DNA from 3 places in the Delftia sp. PE138 genome. Region 3 is predicted to be linked to each of the others. Evidence: predicted binding sites of a transcription regulator. Region 3 holds the regulator's gene; each other region holds the start of a gene.

Region 1 (4,835 bases), on a different contig from region 3:
GCGCGGATTCGCACTGTGCAGCCAGCGCAGCGCCACGCGCAGCCGCTACTACCTGCAGGTGCCGCTGACCGAGAAAGTGGAGGACTGGAGCGACGAGGCCTTCTGGAACGAACTGCGCCTGCGCCTGGACCCCGAGGCCCGCGAGCGCCTGGTGACCGGTCCCTCGCTGGAAAAGAGCATTGCCCCGCTGCGCAGCTTCGTGACCGAGCCCATGCGCTTCGGCCGCCTGTTCCTGGCCGGCGACGCGGCCCACATCGTGCCGCCCACGGGCGCCAAGGGCCTGAACCTGGCCGCCTCGGACGTGGGCTACCTGTCCAGCGCCTTCGCGCAGTACTACCGCGACAAGGCGCCCGAAGGCATCGACGGCTACTCCGAGCAATGCCTGCGCCGCGTCTGGAAGGCCGAGCGCTTTTCGTGGTGGATGACCTCGCTCATGCACCGCTTCCCCGACGCGGGCGGCTTCGACACCAAGGTGCAGGAGGCGGAGCTGGACTACATCGTCAACTCCCGGGCAGGCTCGACCTCGCTGGCGGAGAACTATGTGGGGTTGCCGCTGGTGTGAGGGCCGGCGTGAGGCCCCGGGCGCCGCCGAGGCTGCGCCCGCATTGATGCGCGCCTGTCGCCACAGCATTGCGCAAATTTGCAGGCCGCCTCGCCCGGACGGGTGCGGGCGAGGAGTAAGCTTGGCAGGTTATGGCGCACATCACGTTTCCCCCTCCCTATATCGCTCCCCAGAATGCAGCGCAGTCGCTGCGCGACGCAGGCTATGCGGTGCTGCGCCCCGACGAATTCGCGGCCTGGGCGGGCGTGTCCTTGACCGAGCTGCATGCGCTCGATGCCGACTGGGCCCAGCTGCCGCCCGATGCCTTTCTGAAGGACGGCGGGCGCTACCGGCGCCGCCGCCATTCCTGCTTCATCGCGGGGCAGGACGGGCTGCAGCAGGTGGAGCACCGCGCGCACTGGCAGCCGGTGGAGTACAACGCCCTGCATGGCGGCATGCTGCGCATGTTCGAGCCCATGCGCGATGCCACGGCGCAAAGCGCCACCTGGAGCCGCCTGCTGCTGGCGCTGGCGGGCCTGTCCGACCAGGTGTTCTGCGCCCAGGGCGATGATGTGCAGCACGAGCGCTGGTTCATCGAGTCCCACCAGTTCCGCATCGACACCACGGACGGCATTGGCCGGCCCACCCCCGAAGGCGCGCACCGCGACGGCGTGGACCTGGTGGCCGTGATCCTGGTCGGGCGCGAGGGCGTGAAGGGCGGCGAGACGCGCATCTTCGAGGCCACGGGCCCCAGCGGCCAGCGCTTCACGCTGACCGAGCCCTGGTCGGTGATGCTGCTGGACGATGCCCGCATGATCCACGAGACCACGCCCATCCAGCCCGAGCAGCCGGGCGGCGTGCGCGATACGCTGGTGCTGACCTATCGCCGCCAGGGTTTCCAGGGCTCGGAGCTGACGCGTCGCCGCAAGGATTGATGCAGCTCAAGATGCTGGCGCATGATGGGCGCACACTTTGGTTCATAGACCCGGCCGCCTCCGATTGTTGACGGCGGCCAAGCACAAAGGAGAAAACGCATGTTCAAGCACATCCTGGTTCCCGTGGACGGCTCCAACAGCTCGATGCTGGCGGTTCACAAGGGCGTGGAGCTGGCCAAGGCCTTTGGCAGCACGCTGACGGCGGTCTACGTGGTGGACCCCTATCCGTTCACGGGCGTGGGCGCCGACTTCGCCTACGGCCAGTCGCAGTACCTGAGCGCGGCCACGGCCGAGGCCAACACCACGCTGGACGCCGTCAAGAAGATCACCGACGAGGCCGGCATCACCGCCACCACCGTGGTCGGCGAAGGCCATGCGGTGCACGAAGGCATCGTGCGCGTGCTCGAGAGCACGGGCGCCGACCTGATCATCATGGGCTCGCAAGGCCGCCGTGGTCTGGAAAAGCTGATGCTGGGCAGCGTGACCCAGCGCGTGCTGGGCGCAGTGCGCGTGCCGGTGCTGGTGGTGCGCGAGTAATCACCGGGCCCTCGGCCCTTTGCCGGGTGAAACGTCAACGGCTCCCTCGGGAGCCGTTTTTGTTGTTGCGCTGCAAGGGGGAGGGCGATCAGCGATTGAGCAGCCGTGCCAGCCAGCCTTTTTTCTTGCGCTGCAGTTCCAATTCCTGCAGCACTTCGTTCTTGAGCCTTTCCTTCTCGGCGGCAGGACTGGACTCGCGCGCCATGCGCAGATAGGCCTTGGCCGAGTCCACGTAGCCGGTGTCTTCGTTGCGGATGTGGTTGAACAGCCAGCGAGAGAGCATGCCGTGCAGCTCGGCGGCCACGTCCTCGCCCGCATCGAAGCGGGTCTGCATCTCGATCACGCGGCGCGTGAACAGCTCGTGCACCTTCTTGTGCGGGCCGGCGAACATGTAGCCGGCGCTCTCGATCAGGCTTTCCTCGAACACGAAGTGCGAGACGGTGTAGTCGATCATCTCGCCGATGACATCACCCAGGGCCTCACGGTCGGGCGACGAGCGCAGCTCGTAGAGCTTGTTGATGTAATCGACGATGCGGCGGTGCTGCCGGTCGATTTCTGCAATCCCGGTGTCCAGCTCGGGGACCCAGACCAGCAATGCCATGACGTTCTCCAGGAATTCGGTGATTTCCAGAGAAGTATTCACGGGACTGTCACATAGCTCCTTGATGCAGATCAGGCTGATCTGCATCAATGAAATGCGGCGTTGGCCAATGCAGGCGGTGCCGGGCATGCAGCCCTGGCACCGCAGGCATGTCACTCGATCTTGGCGCCCGAGGACTCGACGATCTGCTTGGACTGCTTGAAGTCGGCCTGGAACATCTTGTCGAAGTCGGCCACGCTCATGGACTGGGGTTCGGCGCCCTGGGTCTGGATGGCGTCGCGCACTTCGGGCATGGCCAGCAGCTTGTTCACTTCGGCGTTGACCTTGGTCACGATGGCCGTTGGCGTGCCCTTGGGCATGAACAGGCCGTACCAGGTGCTCACGTCAAAGCCCTTGAGGCCCGCTTCGGCCAGCGTGGGCGTGTCGGGCAGCGAGGACGAGCGCTTTGCCGATGTGACGGCGATGGCGCGCAGCTTGCCGGCCTTGATCTGGCCGATGGCCGAGGGCACGGAGGACACCAGCAGGTCCACGTTGCCGGCCAGCGCGTCCATCAATGCCGGGTTGGAGCCCTTGTAGGGCACATGCACCAGCTGGATGCCCGCCGCCTTCTCCAGCAGCACGCCCGAGATGTGGATGCTGGTGCCATTGCCCGGCGAACCGTAGGTCACCTTGCCCGGGTGCTGCTTGGCAGCGGCCACGATGTCGGCCAGGGTCTTGTAGGGCGAGTTCACGCTGGTGGCGATCACGATGGGCGTGTAGGCCACGTGGGCCACGGGCACCAGGTCCTTGACGGGGTTCCAGGGCAGGTTCTTGTAGAGGTAGGGGCCCAGGACCACGTTGTCCTTCTGGCCCATGACCATGTCGTAGCCCGTGGGCGCTGCCTTGGCGGCCTCGGTGATGCCGATGGTGCCGCCTGCGCCCGCGCGGTTGTCGGGCACCACGGTCCACTTGCTGACTTCGGTGAGCTTGTTGGACACCACGCGCGCGAGGATGTCGGTGCCGCCGCCGGGCGGGAAGGGCACGATCATGCGCACGGGCTTGTTCGGATAGTCGGCAGCCGCACCTTGGGCGGCTGCGGAAAAGCTCAGGCCCATGGCGGCGGCCACGGCGGTGCAGGTGATCAGTTGGCGGAACATGAAAGAAGAAACTCCAGGGTCTGATGGGGCGGTGCAACCTTCTCGCAGCGGTCCGGCAGTGCCGGGCCGCCCATGCGGTGGGTTGTCGATGATCGGGGAGGGTGGTTCCGCCATCTTGCATTGGGAAACCCGCTATTTGGGCGGATTTCCGCAATCTGTGCCACAGGGGCTTCCACCAAGGAGCAGCTTGTGCCTGCTCCAGAGGGAAGCGGGCTATTTTATGCCGCCTTGGTGCCTGGCCGCAGGCCAGGCGCTCAGCCCTGCGCCCACTGCCTGTCCAGCACGCGCACCGTCTCGTACAGCACCCGGGTGCCGTCCAGCAGCTGGGACGGCTCTATCCATTCCTCGGGCGCGTGGCTGCGGCCGTGGAGGCAGGGGATGAAGATCATGCCCATGGGGCCGGTGGGCGCCATGTAGACGGCGTCATGGCCGGCGCCGCTGGGCATGCGCATGTGGGCGTAGCCCAGGTTGTCGCAGGCCTGCTCCACGCCCTGCATGACCAGGCCAGCGCAGTCCGTGGGCTGGGAGCGGCTCACGTCGGCCATCTCGGCACGCACGCGCAGGGCGGCCAGGCCGGGCAGGACTTCGGCCAGCAGTTCCTCGGGGAAGCGCTCCAGCACGCCGGCGTGGTCGCTGCGCACTTCCATCATCATCTCGACCAGGCCAGGCACGGCATTGGAGGCATTGGGCGTGAGCGAGAGCCGGCCCACGGTGGCCACCACATAGTGGGGCTGGCCATTGAGCGCAGCGGCCTTGCGGTTGGCCGCATCGATGATGCGCGCCGCGCCCACCAGCGCGTCCTGCCGGATGTCCATGGGCGTGGTGCCTGCGTGGTCGGCCTGGCCGTGCACGGTGAAGCCCACGCGGCGTATGCCCACGATGTTCGTCACCACGCCAATGGGCAGGCCGCGCTGCTCCAGCACCGGGCCCTGCTCTATGTGCAGCTCCACAAAGGCGGCCGTGCCGCCGGCGCTGCGCAGCGGGCGGTCCAGCGCCTCGGGCCGTGCGCCGATGCGCCGCATGCCTTCGGCCAGGGTTTCGCCTTGCGGGTTGCGGGCGGCCAGCATGGCGGCGTCCAGCTTGCC
Region 2 (4,835 bases), on a different contig from region 3:
AGACGATCAATGTCGAGCAGCTTGGCCACAATCGCGCCAAAGTTGTTCTGGAGCCGTTTGAGCGTGGCTACGGCCATACGCTGGGCAATGCCCTGCGCCGTGTCCTGCTCTCGTCCATGGTGGGTTACGCAGCGACGGAAGTGACGATTGCTGGTGTGTTGCACGAGTACTCGTCCATTGACGGTGTCCAGGAAGATGTGGTCAACATCCTGCTGAACCTCAAGGGTGTGGTGTTCAAGCTGCACAACCGCGACGAGGTCACGCTCTCCCTGCGCAAGGATGGCGAAGGCGTCGTGACGGCGCGCGACATCCAGACGCCCCACGACGTGGAAATCATCAACCCTGATCATGTCATCGCCAACCTGTCGCAAGGCGGCAAGCTGGACATGCAGATCAAGGTCGAGAAGGGCCGCGGCTATGTGCCCGGCAATGTGCGCCGCTATGGCGACGAGTCCACGAAGTCGATCGGCCGTATCGTGCTGGACGCTTCGTTCTCGCCCGTCAAGCGCGTGAGCTACGCCGTCGAATCGGCCCGCGTTGAACAACGCACCGACCTCGACAAGCTGGTGGTGGAGATCGAAACCAATGGTGCGATCACTGCCGAGGACGCCGTGCGCGCCTCCGCCAAGATCCTGGTGGAACAGCTCGCCGTGTTCGCTCAGCTGGACGGCGGCGATATCGCCAGCGTCTTCGATGCTCCGGCCGGTGGCCGTGGTGCCGCAACCGCCTTTGATCCCATCTTGCTGCGTCCCGTGGACGAGCTGGAACTCACCGTGCGTTCGGCCAACTGCCTCAAGGCAGAGAACATCTACTACATCGGCGACCTGATCCAGCGTACCGAAAACGAGCTGCTCAAGACCCCCAACCTGGGTCGCAAGTCGCTCAACGAGATCAAGGAAGTCCTGGCTTCCCGCGGTCTGACGCTGGGCATGAAGCTGGAGAACTGGCCGCCTGCTGGCCTGGAAAAGCGCTAAGCACTATAATTGCGGGCTCTCCTTTTTGGAGAGCCTCAGTGCCTCGGGCAGTACCTGATACGGCTGCCCGAATTAATCAACAACTTGCGCAAATTCGGTTGAGGCAAGCTGCAGATCCGGTAACGGGTCCAGGCTTGCATCCTTGTTTGCGCAAGCCCTAATTACATATTTTAGGAATAAAGCACCATGCGTCACGGTCACGGCCTCCGCAAACTCAATCGCACCTCTTCGCACCGCCTGGCGATGCTGAAGAACATGATGAATTCGCTCATCGAGCACGAAGCCATCAAGACCACCGTTCCCAAGGCCAAGGAACTGCGCCGCGTGATCGAGCCCATGATCACCCTGGCCAAGGTCGACACCGTTGCCAACCGCCGCCTGGCATTCGACCGCCTGCGCGACCGCGACAGCGTGACCAAGCTCTTCAACGAGCTGGGCCCCCGCTTCGCAAAGCGTCCTGGTGGCTACACCCGTATCCTGAAGATGGGCTTCCGCGTGGGCGACAACGCCCCCATGGCCTTCGTGGAACTGGTCGAGCGCGCTGAAGAAGGCGCCGCCGAAGCCAAGGCAGCTGAATAATCTGCTATAATTTTGGAATACCGCGCGATGGAGCAGTCTGGTAGCTCGTTGGGCTCATAACCCAAAGGTCGGAGGTTCAAATCCTTCTCGCGCAACCAAATTGAAAAGGGCTACGACAACTGTCGTAGCCCTTTTTTCATGCCCTCGCGCCAGGGCAAAGGCCAGGCAGACAGCCCGGCATCAGCCGCCCAGCTGGTTGCCGATGCGCTGGCCCAGCCGCAGGCGCACGCGGTGGGCGATTTCCTGGGCGGCATCGGGGCTGAGCACCTCGCTGATGTGCAGCAGCTCGGTGTAGTGCATGTACAAGAGGCCGCGCAGGGTCTTGAAAGCGGCCTCGTGGTCGCCGCCGCAGACGCTGGCGTCATCGGCCAGCACGCGCTCCACCACGCCGGCCTGCAGCAGCGGGATCTTGCAGATGACGGCGTGGCGGGCGATCTCCAGGTCGATCTCCTGGAGCCGGCATTCCCATTCCTCGGGCAAGAATCGGTTGGCTGGCATGTCGGCTTTTCTCCTTTTTTCACTGCATGGGTACACCGGGGCGAAAGGCACCCGGTCTGGGGATGCTGTCATGTGAGCGGGGCTCGGTGGCCTGGGTCGCCAGGTTTACTGGCCCGGCCTTGATGCCTGTCAAACTTCGGTGGCGCAGGCGCCCGCTGGAAGCCGGGCTCATGCTGCACTGCATCATGATGTCAGTCATGCGGCGCGGCCGCCAGTGCCCGTGCAGGCTGGTGGGCTTTTGCTCCCGGCAGGCCATGCTCTCTCGGCGCCGCTCCGGCAACGCAAAGGATCCACATGCTCGAGAAGATTGCCTCGCTGTTCCGCTACTTCAAGTCGGCCGTGCCGTTCCGGCTGGTGCCGGCGCTGATCGCCACCGCCGTGCTGTTCGGGCTGCTGCTGGTGCCCGTGCCCGAGGGGCTGACGCCCAAGGCCTGGCAGCTGGTGGCCATTTTCCTGACCACCATCGTGGCCATCATCCTCAAGGTCATGCCCATTGGCGTGATGGCCTTGATGGCCATCGTGATCGTCTCGCTGTCCCAGGTCACGTCAGGCTCGTCCAAGGGCGCAGTCACCGATGCGCTGAGCAGCTTTTCCAGCCCGCTGATCTGGCTGATCGTGGTGGCCATCCTGATCTCGCGCGGCCTCAAGAAGACGGGGCTGGGCAACCGCATCGGACTGATGTTCATCGCGCTGCTGGGCAAGCGGACCATCGGCATCGGCTACGGCCTGGCGATCTGCGAGCTGGTGCTGGCACCGTTCACGCCCAGCAACACGGCGCGCGGCGGCGGTATCGTGCACCCCATCATGAAGTCCATCGCCAATGCCTTCGAGTCGGACCCGGCCAAGGGTACGCAGGGCAAGGTGGGCACCTATCTGGCCCTGGTCAACTACCACGCCAATCCCATCACCTCGGCCATGTTCCTGACCGCCACGGCGCCCAATCCGCTGGTGGTGGACTTCGTGGCCCAGGCCACGGGCCAGGCGCTGCACCTGAGCTGGACCACCTGGGCGCTGTACATGCTGCTGCCGGGCCTGCTGTGCCTGCTGCTGATGCCGCTGGTGATCTACCTGCTGTCGCCTCCCGAACTCAAGGCCACGCCCAATGCCGTGGAGTACGCGCGCAGCGAGATGGCCCGCATGGGGCCGCTGTCGGGCAAGGAGCGCGTGATGCTGGGCACCTTCGGCCTGATGCTGCTGCTGTGGGCCAACGTGCCGCAGATGCTGTTCGGGCCTGCTTTCACGCTGGACCCGACGGTGGTCGCCTTCCTGGGCCTGTTCGTGCTGATCATCACGGGCACCATCGACTGGGATGACGTGCTGTCCGAGAAAAGCGCCTGGGACACGCTGGTGTGGTTCGGCGCCCTGGTCATGCTGGCCGAGCAGCTCAACAAGCTGGGCGTGGTGTCCTGGTTTGCCGTGGGCATGAAGAACGCCATCGTCGCCAGCGGCCTGGACTGGCTGCCGGTGGCGGCCATCCTGGTGGGCGTGTTCGTGTTCTCGCACTACCTGTTCGCCAGCACCACGGCCCACATCAGCGCCATGATGCTGGCCTTCCTGACCGTGGGCGCCCAGCTGATTCCTGCCGACTATGTCGTGCCCTTCATGCTGATGATGACGGCCGGCTCGGCCATCATGATGACGCTGACCCACTACGCCACCGGCACTTCGCCCATCATCTTCGGAAGCGGCTATGTCACGCTGGGCAACTGGTGGCGCGTGGGCGCGGCCATGTGCGTGATCGAGCTGCTGGTCTTTGCCGTGGTCGGCAGCGCCTGGTGGAAGCTGCTGGGCCTGTGGTGAGGGCGAAAGCCCTCATGCGGTGGTCCGTGGCTCGCCCAGCGACAGCATGAGCCGGTTGGCCCAGTTGAAGAAGGCCGTGCCGTGCAGCACATCGGAGATGGCGGCATCGTCCAGGCCGGCGGCGCGCAGCGCATCGATGTGGGCGGGCTCCAGCGCAGGCGGCGTCTGGGTCAGCGCCACGGCCGCCGTGACGATGGCGTTCCAGCGCGGCCCCAGGTCCGTGCCCGGACCCTCGTCGAGCAGGCGCTGCACGTCGCCGCCCCGGCGCGAGAAGTGCGTGGCAAAGCGCGCATGGACCGAGGCGCAGTAGATGCAGCCATTGGCGCGCGAAGTGGCAGCGGCCGCCAGCTCCCGCTCGGCACGCGGCAGGCCGGCGTCGGGGTTGTAGAAGATGTCCTTGTCGGTGCGCGTGCGTGCGCCCAGCGTGTCGGGGTCGCGCGCCAGCAGGCGGAAGTAGGGGGACTGCGCGCGTGAGGCATCGACCAGGCCTGCATGGTGGCGTTCGGTCAGCTCGCTTTCGTCCAGCGGCTCAATCCATGGCAGCCAGTCGAGCTGTTCCTGGGTGAAGACCTGGGGAGCGGCGGAGTTCGTTGAGGTCATGGCTGGGCTTGCAGGGTGGGTTGATGGGCTGCCGGGGACGCGGGGCGTGCAGCCAGCACGCGCAACCCCGCCACCACGCGGATCTGGAAGGACAGGAAGGACGCCAGCTGGGACACGATGACGATGTCCGTCTCGCTCCAGCCCGCCTGTTGCAGCGCCTGCAGGGCCCCGGCGCTGGCGTCGCGCGGGTGGTAGGCCAGCAGGTGCGCATGGGCCAGCGCCGCGGCCAGGCGCGCGCCCAGCAGCGCGGCATGGGCCGGGTCCACGGCATAGGCGGGGCCGCTCTGGTCTTCGCGGCTCAGCGGGCCTGCCGGGTAGCGGCCGTACGGCCCGTGCGGGCCGCTGCCGGGCTGAAGGCTTTGTGCACGGCCCCGCACGACTTCG
Region 3 (4,835 bases):
AGCATGAGCACCGAAGACATGGCCAAGGACCCCCAGGCCATGGCCATTGGCGAGCGCCTGTTCATGAACAACTGCGCGCAGTGCCACGGCTCGGATGCACGCGGCGGCAAGAGCTTCCCCAACCTGACCGATGGCGACTGGCTGCATGGCGGCACGCCCGACAAGATCAGGGAAACCATCACGGCGGGCCGCATCGGCATCATGCCGCCCATGGCCGCTGCCGTCGGCACGCCCGACGATGTGCGCAACCTCTCGCACTATGTGCTGAGCCTGTCGGGCAGCCCGCACGACTCGCTCAAGGCTTCGCTGGGCAAGTCCAAGTTCACGGCCTGCGCCGCCTGCCATGGCATGGACGGCAAGGGCAACCAGGCCCTGGGCGCGCCCAACCTGACCGATGACATCTGGCTGCACGGCTGGGGCGAGGCCGCCATCACGGCCATGATCAACAACGGCAAGCACAACGAGATGCCTGCCCAGAAGGACAAGCTGACCGAGGCGCAGATCGCGGTGCTTGCCTCCTATGTCTGGGGCATGTCGCACAAAGACGGCGCAGTCCGTCAATAAGGACAGGGGGCGGCGCTGCGGCGCCGCCTTTTTGCCTTTTGAGTTTTCAGATATTCCAAAAAACCAAGGAACCCACCATGAAGCCCGAGAACGGGGATGATGCCGGGAAGCCTCCCCGCAAAGTCATTCCGATCACGCCTGCCGACCCGGACCCGGGCCAGCTGGTGTCGATGTTCGAGTCCGAGAAGAAGGTCTACCCGCGCTCCATCAGCGGTGTCTTCGCACGCTGGCGATGGGCTCTGGTGTTTCTCACCCAACTGGTTTTCTATGGCCTGCCCTGGCTGGAATGGGGGCAGCGCCAGATGGTGCTGTTCGACCTGGGGGCGCGGCGCTTTTACCTGTTCGGGCTGGTGCTGTACCCGCAGGATTTCATCTACCTGGCGGGCCTGCTGATCATTTCGGCGCTGGCGCTGTTCCTGTTCACGGCCGTGGCCGGTCGCCTGTGGTGCGGCTTTTCCTGCCCGCAGACGGTCTACACCGAAATCTTCATGTGGGTGGAGCGCAAGGTCGAGGGCGACCGCAGCGCGCGCATGCGCCTGGACAAGAACGGCTGGACCTTTGAAAAGCTCTGGAAGAAGTCGCTCAAGCAGTTGCTGTGGATTGCCATTGCCCTGTGGACCGGCTTCACCTTCGTGGGCTACTTCGTGCCCATCCGCGAGCTGGGCGGCGAGCTGCTGGCGCTGCAGGGCAGCTGGCAGGTCTTCTGGGTGCTGTTCTACGGCTTCGCCACCTATGGCAACGCCGGCTACATGCGCGAGCAGGTCTGCAAGTACATGTGCCCCTATGCGCGCTTTCAGAGCGCCATGTTCGACCGCGACACCATGATCGTCAGCTACGACACGGGCCGGGGCGAGCCGCGCGCGCCGCGCACCAAGAAGGTGGACTACAAGGCCCAGGGCCTGGGCGACTGCATCGACTGCAAGATGTGCGTGCAGGTCTGCCCCGTGGGCATCGACATCCGCAACGGCCTGCAGTACGAATGCATAGGCTGCGGTCTGTGCATAGACGCCTGCAATTCCATCATGGACAAGATGGAGTATCCGCGCGGCCTCATCCGGCTGACCACGCAGAACGCCATGGCCGGCCTGTGGCGGCGGGCCCAGGTGCTGCGCCGCATCTTCCGTCCGCGCGTACTGGTCTACTCGGCCGTGCTGATCGGCCTGAGCATGGCCATGATCGTGAGCCTGGCGCTGCGCCAGTCGGTCAAGGTCGACGTGATACGCGACCGGGCGTCGCTGTCGCGCATCGTCGCGGGCGGCAAGCTGGAAAATGTCTACCGCCTGCAGATCATGAATGCCACCGAGCAGGCCCAGCGCTACCGCATCAGCGCCCATGGCCTCGACGGGCTGGAGCTGGCGTCCGAGCAGGAGGTCGAGGTCGGCCCGGCCGAGACGCGCGGCATTGCGGCGCGGCTGCAGATTCCCTACGGTTCCGCCGAGCCGGGCTCGCACACCGTATTCTTCGATATCGATGCCGTGCATTCAGGCGCGGGACGCGCGTCCGAAAAGGCCGTCTTCCTGGTGCCCCGGTGATATGTCTGGCCGGCACCGCCCAGGCTGCGCCGGCTGTTTGAAAGAAAGAGGTTATCCATGTCTTCCAGTCCCGCAGTCTCCGCGCCCGCCACGGCCCCTTCGCATCCGGACGCCGGCAAGCCCTGGTGGAAGTTCGCCCATGTCTGGCTCGTGGTGGCCGGCCCGGCCGCCGTCGTGGTGGCTGGCGTGGTCACGGCCGTCATTGCGATCAATGGCGCCGATCCCGTGATCGATCCTGACTATTACCGCAATGGCATCACCATCAACGAGCGTGCCGATGGCGTGCGTGAAGTGCCCAAGAGCCTGGCGCCCGCGGTCACCGGCCGCAACCACGCGGCCACGCCCGCGCAGGACCATCCCACGGACCGCTGAACGCAGGAAAATGCCGTGCACAAGGCCGCAGTCGCGGCCTTTTTTGCATGGTGGATGGCATCTCCAGCATGCGCGAGGGCCAAGGGTTTCCTACAGGCAGTGCAGGGTGCGCAGGGCTTGGCACGGTGCGCGGGCGGCGCGCACAATGAAAGCCACCCCTCGACAGCTCAAGGAGATCGCTGATGTTGGCCCAACGCTGGATGTGGATTGCCTGGCCGGCCTTTCTGGCCGCCGCCGTGATGGAGATGCTGGTATTCGCCTTCGTGGACCCGCTGGAGCTGCACTGGCTCGGCGACCTGGGCTGGTCGCGGCAGGGAATCTACACGCTGGCCTTCTTCGCCTTCTGGGGCGTGACCATGCTGTCCAGCCTCATGACCACCATGCTGGGACGCTCCACGCACGATCTCAACGACGGCGTGGTCTCCGAGCCGGACCCAAATCTGGCCATGCAGGGCCTGGGGCGCGATTGAACCTGCGTGCACTGCAATGGCAATGAAAAAGGCCCGCGACAGCGGGCCTTGTTCATTGCCGGGGGGTGGGGCCTTGCGGCCTCACTGGCACTGCTGGCTGTTGACGATGCGCTTGAGCGCGTCCGTGTCCAGGATGCGCAGATGGCGCTGGCGCACCTCGATGATGTTTTCCTCGGCAAACTTCGAGAAGGTGCGGCTCACCGTCTCCAGCTTCAGGCCCAGGTAGCTGCCGATTTCCTCGCGCGTCATGCGCAGCACCAGTTCCGACTTGGAAAAGCCCCGGGCGTGCAGGCGCTGCACCAGGTTGAGCACGAAGGCGGCCAGGCGCTCCTCGGCACGCATGCTGCCCAGCAGCAGCATCACGCCATGCTCGCGCACGATCTCGCGGCTCATGACCTTGTGCACATGGTTTTGCAGGGCCGTGACCTCGCGCGACAGGTCCTCCAGCTTGTCGAAGGGCATGACGCAGACCTCGGCGTCTTCCAGCGCGACCGCATCGCAGGTGTGGTGGTCGTTGACGATGCCATCCAGGCCGATGATCTCGCCGGCCATCTGAAAGCCCGTGACCTGGTCGCGCCCGTCCTCGGTGGCCACGCAGGTCTTGAAGAAGCCCGTGCGGATGGCGTACAGCGAGGTGAAGGACTCACCGTTGCGAAACAGCAGGCCGCCGCGCTTGACCTTGCGGCGCGTGGCCACGATGTCGTCGATGCGCTGCATCTGCTCGGCATCCAGGCCCATGGGCATGCACAGCTCGCGCAGGTTGCAATTGGAACAGGATGCTTTGATGGTCTGAAGGTTCATGGAGTAAACATCAGCGGCGCAGCAGTGCGCCGGCGGTGACCTCGTGGATGGCGATGAGTTGGATCAAATTGTCGCAGCACTGCCGCGAACAACTCTTGATATGAGTCAAGGACGCGGCCAATGGGCTGCGGCACAGTGGACGACATTAGAGGAAAAAACCCATGACCGCTGTCACCCCAGAGCTGCTGCGTCGCTTCGACGTACCGGGGCCCCGATACACCTCGTTCCCCACTGCCGATCGTTTCGTGGAGGCTTTCGGTGCTGAAGACTATATCCTGGCACTTGAGCACCGCAAATCGAGTACCGCAGCGCGGGCCATGCCTTTGTCGCTGTATGTGCATGTGCCGTTCTGCGAGTCGCTGTGCTACTACTGCGCCTGCAACAAGATCGTGACGCGCCACCACGATCGCGCTGCCGTCTACCTGGACTACCTGGCGCGCGAGATGGCCTTGCACACGGCCCATTGCGGCAAGGGTCAGGCCGTCAGCCAGCTGCACCTGGGCGGCGGCACGCCCACCTTCTTCTCGGACGATGAGCTGCGCACGCTGATGGCCCTGCTGCGCGAGCATTTCAAGCTGGAGCCGGGCGGCGAATACTCCATCGAGGTCGATCCGCGCACCGTCAGCGTCGAACGCCTGGCCGTGCTCAAGGAGCTGGGCTTCAACCGCCTGAGCTTCGGCGTGCAGGACTTCGACGAACAGGTGCAGATCGCCGTGCACCGCGTGCAGCCGGCCGAGCAGGTGTTCGCGCTGGTGGCAGCGGCACGGCAGCTGGGCTTTGCCTCCATCAACGTGGACCTGATCTACGGCCTGCCCAAGCAGACGCCCGAGTCCTTCGAGCGCACGCTGGCCCAGGTCAATGCGCTGCGGCCCGACCGCATCGCGCTCTATGCCTATGCCCACCTGCCCGAGCGCTTCAAGCCGCAGCGGCGCATCGCGGCCGAGGACCTGCCCCAGGGCGCCGACAAGCTGGCCATGCTCTCGCGCTCCATCGCGGCCTTCATGGAGGGCGGCTATGTCTACGTGGGCATGGACCACTTCGCCTTGCCCGAGGACGCGCTGGCCGTGGCCAAGCGCCAGGGCCGGCTGCATCGCAA

What was found. Region 3 encodes FNR, which switches genes on or off when oxygen is low (the NO sensors DNR and NnrR bind a similar motif). Its sites were predicted from a motif close to TTGATNNNNATCAA; they were not measured.
Region 1: the regulator FNR is predicted to act here: its motif matches at 2,691-2,704, upstream of HFGMBDPB_RS09525 (bacteriohemerythrin).
Region 2: the regulator FNR is predicted to act here: its motif matches at 2,171-2,184, upstream of HFGMBDPB_RS07475 (DASS family sodium-coupled anion symporter).

Annotation. Positions count from the first base shown of each region.
Region 1 covers NZ_JABEPN010000002.1:126,660-131,494, forward strand. Annotated here, with positions in the region: gene pobA (4-hydroxybenzoate 3-monooxygenase) at 1-562, shown strand, start outside; gene HFGMBDPB_RS09515 (2OG-Fe dioxygenase family protein) at 694-1,476, shown strand; gene HFGMBDPB_RS09520 (universal stress protein) at 1,576-2,013, shown strand; gene HFGMBDPB_RS09525 (bacteriohemerythrin) at 2,102-2,656, opposite strand; gene HFGMBDPB_RS09530 (Bug family tripartite tricarboxylate transporter substrate binding protein) at 2,767-3,750, opposite strand; gene ertE (N-carbamyl-l-glutamate amidohydrolase ErtE) at 4,005-4,835, opposite strand, start outside.
Region 2 covers NZ_JABEPN010000001.1:1,665,639-1,670,473, reverse strand. Annotated here, with positions in the region: gene HFGMBDPB_RS07495 (DNA-directed RNA polymerase subunit alpha) at 1-974, shown strand, start outside; gene rplQ (50S ribosomal protein L17) at 1,161-1,553, shown strand; tRNA gene HFGMBDPB_RS07485 (tRNA-Met) at 1,575-1,651, shown strand; gene HFGMBDPB_RS07480 (hypothetical protein) at 1,734-2,051, opposite strand; gene HFGMBDPB_RS07475 (DASS family sodium-coupled anion symporter) at 2,346-3,851, shown strand; gene HFGMBDPB_RS07470 (alkylhydroperoxidase domain protein) at 3,864-4,451, opposite strand; gene HFGMBDPB_RS07465 (CMD domain protein) at 4,448-4,835, opposite strand, start outside.
Region 3 covers NZ_JABEPN010000005.1:367,649-372,483, reverse strand. Annotated here, with positions in the region: gene ccoP (cytochrome-c oxidase, cbb3-type subunit III) at 1-564, shown strand, start outside; gene ccoG (cytochrome c oxidase accessory protein CcoG) at 642-2,096, shown strand; gene HFGMBDPB_RS19165 (FixH family protein) at 2,154-2,468, shown strand; gene HFGMBDPB_RS19160 (hypothetical protein) at 2,651-2,938, shown strand; gene fnr (fumarate/nitrate reduction transcriptional regulator Fnr) at 3,020-3,739, opposite strand; gene hemN (oxygen-independent coproporphyrinogen III oxidase) at 3,901-4,835, shown strand, end outside.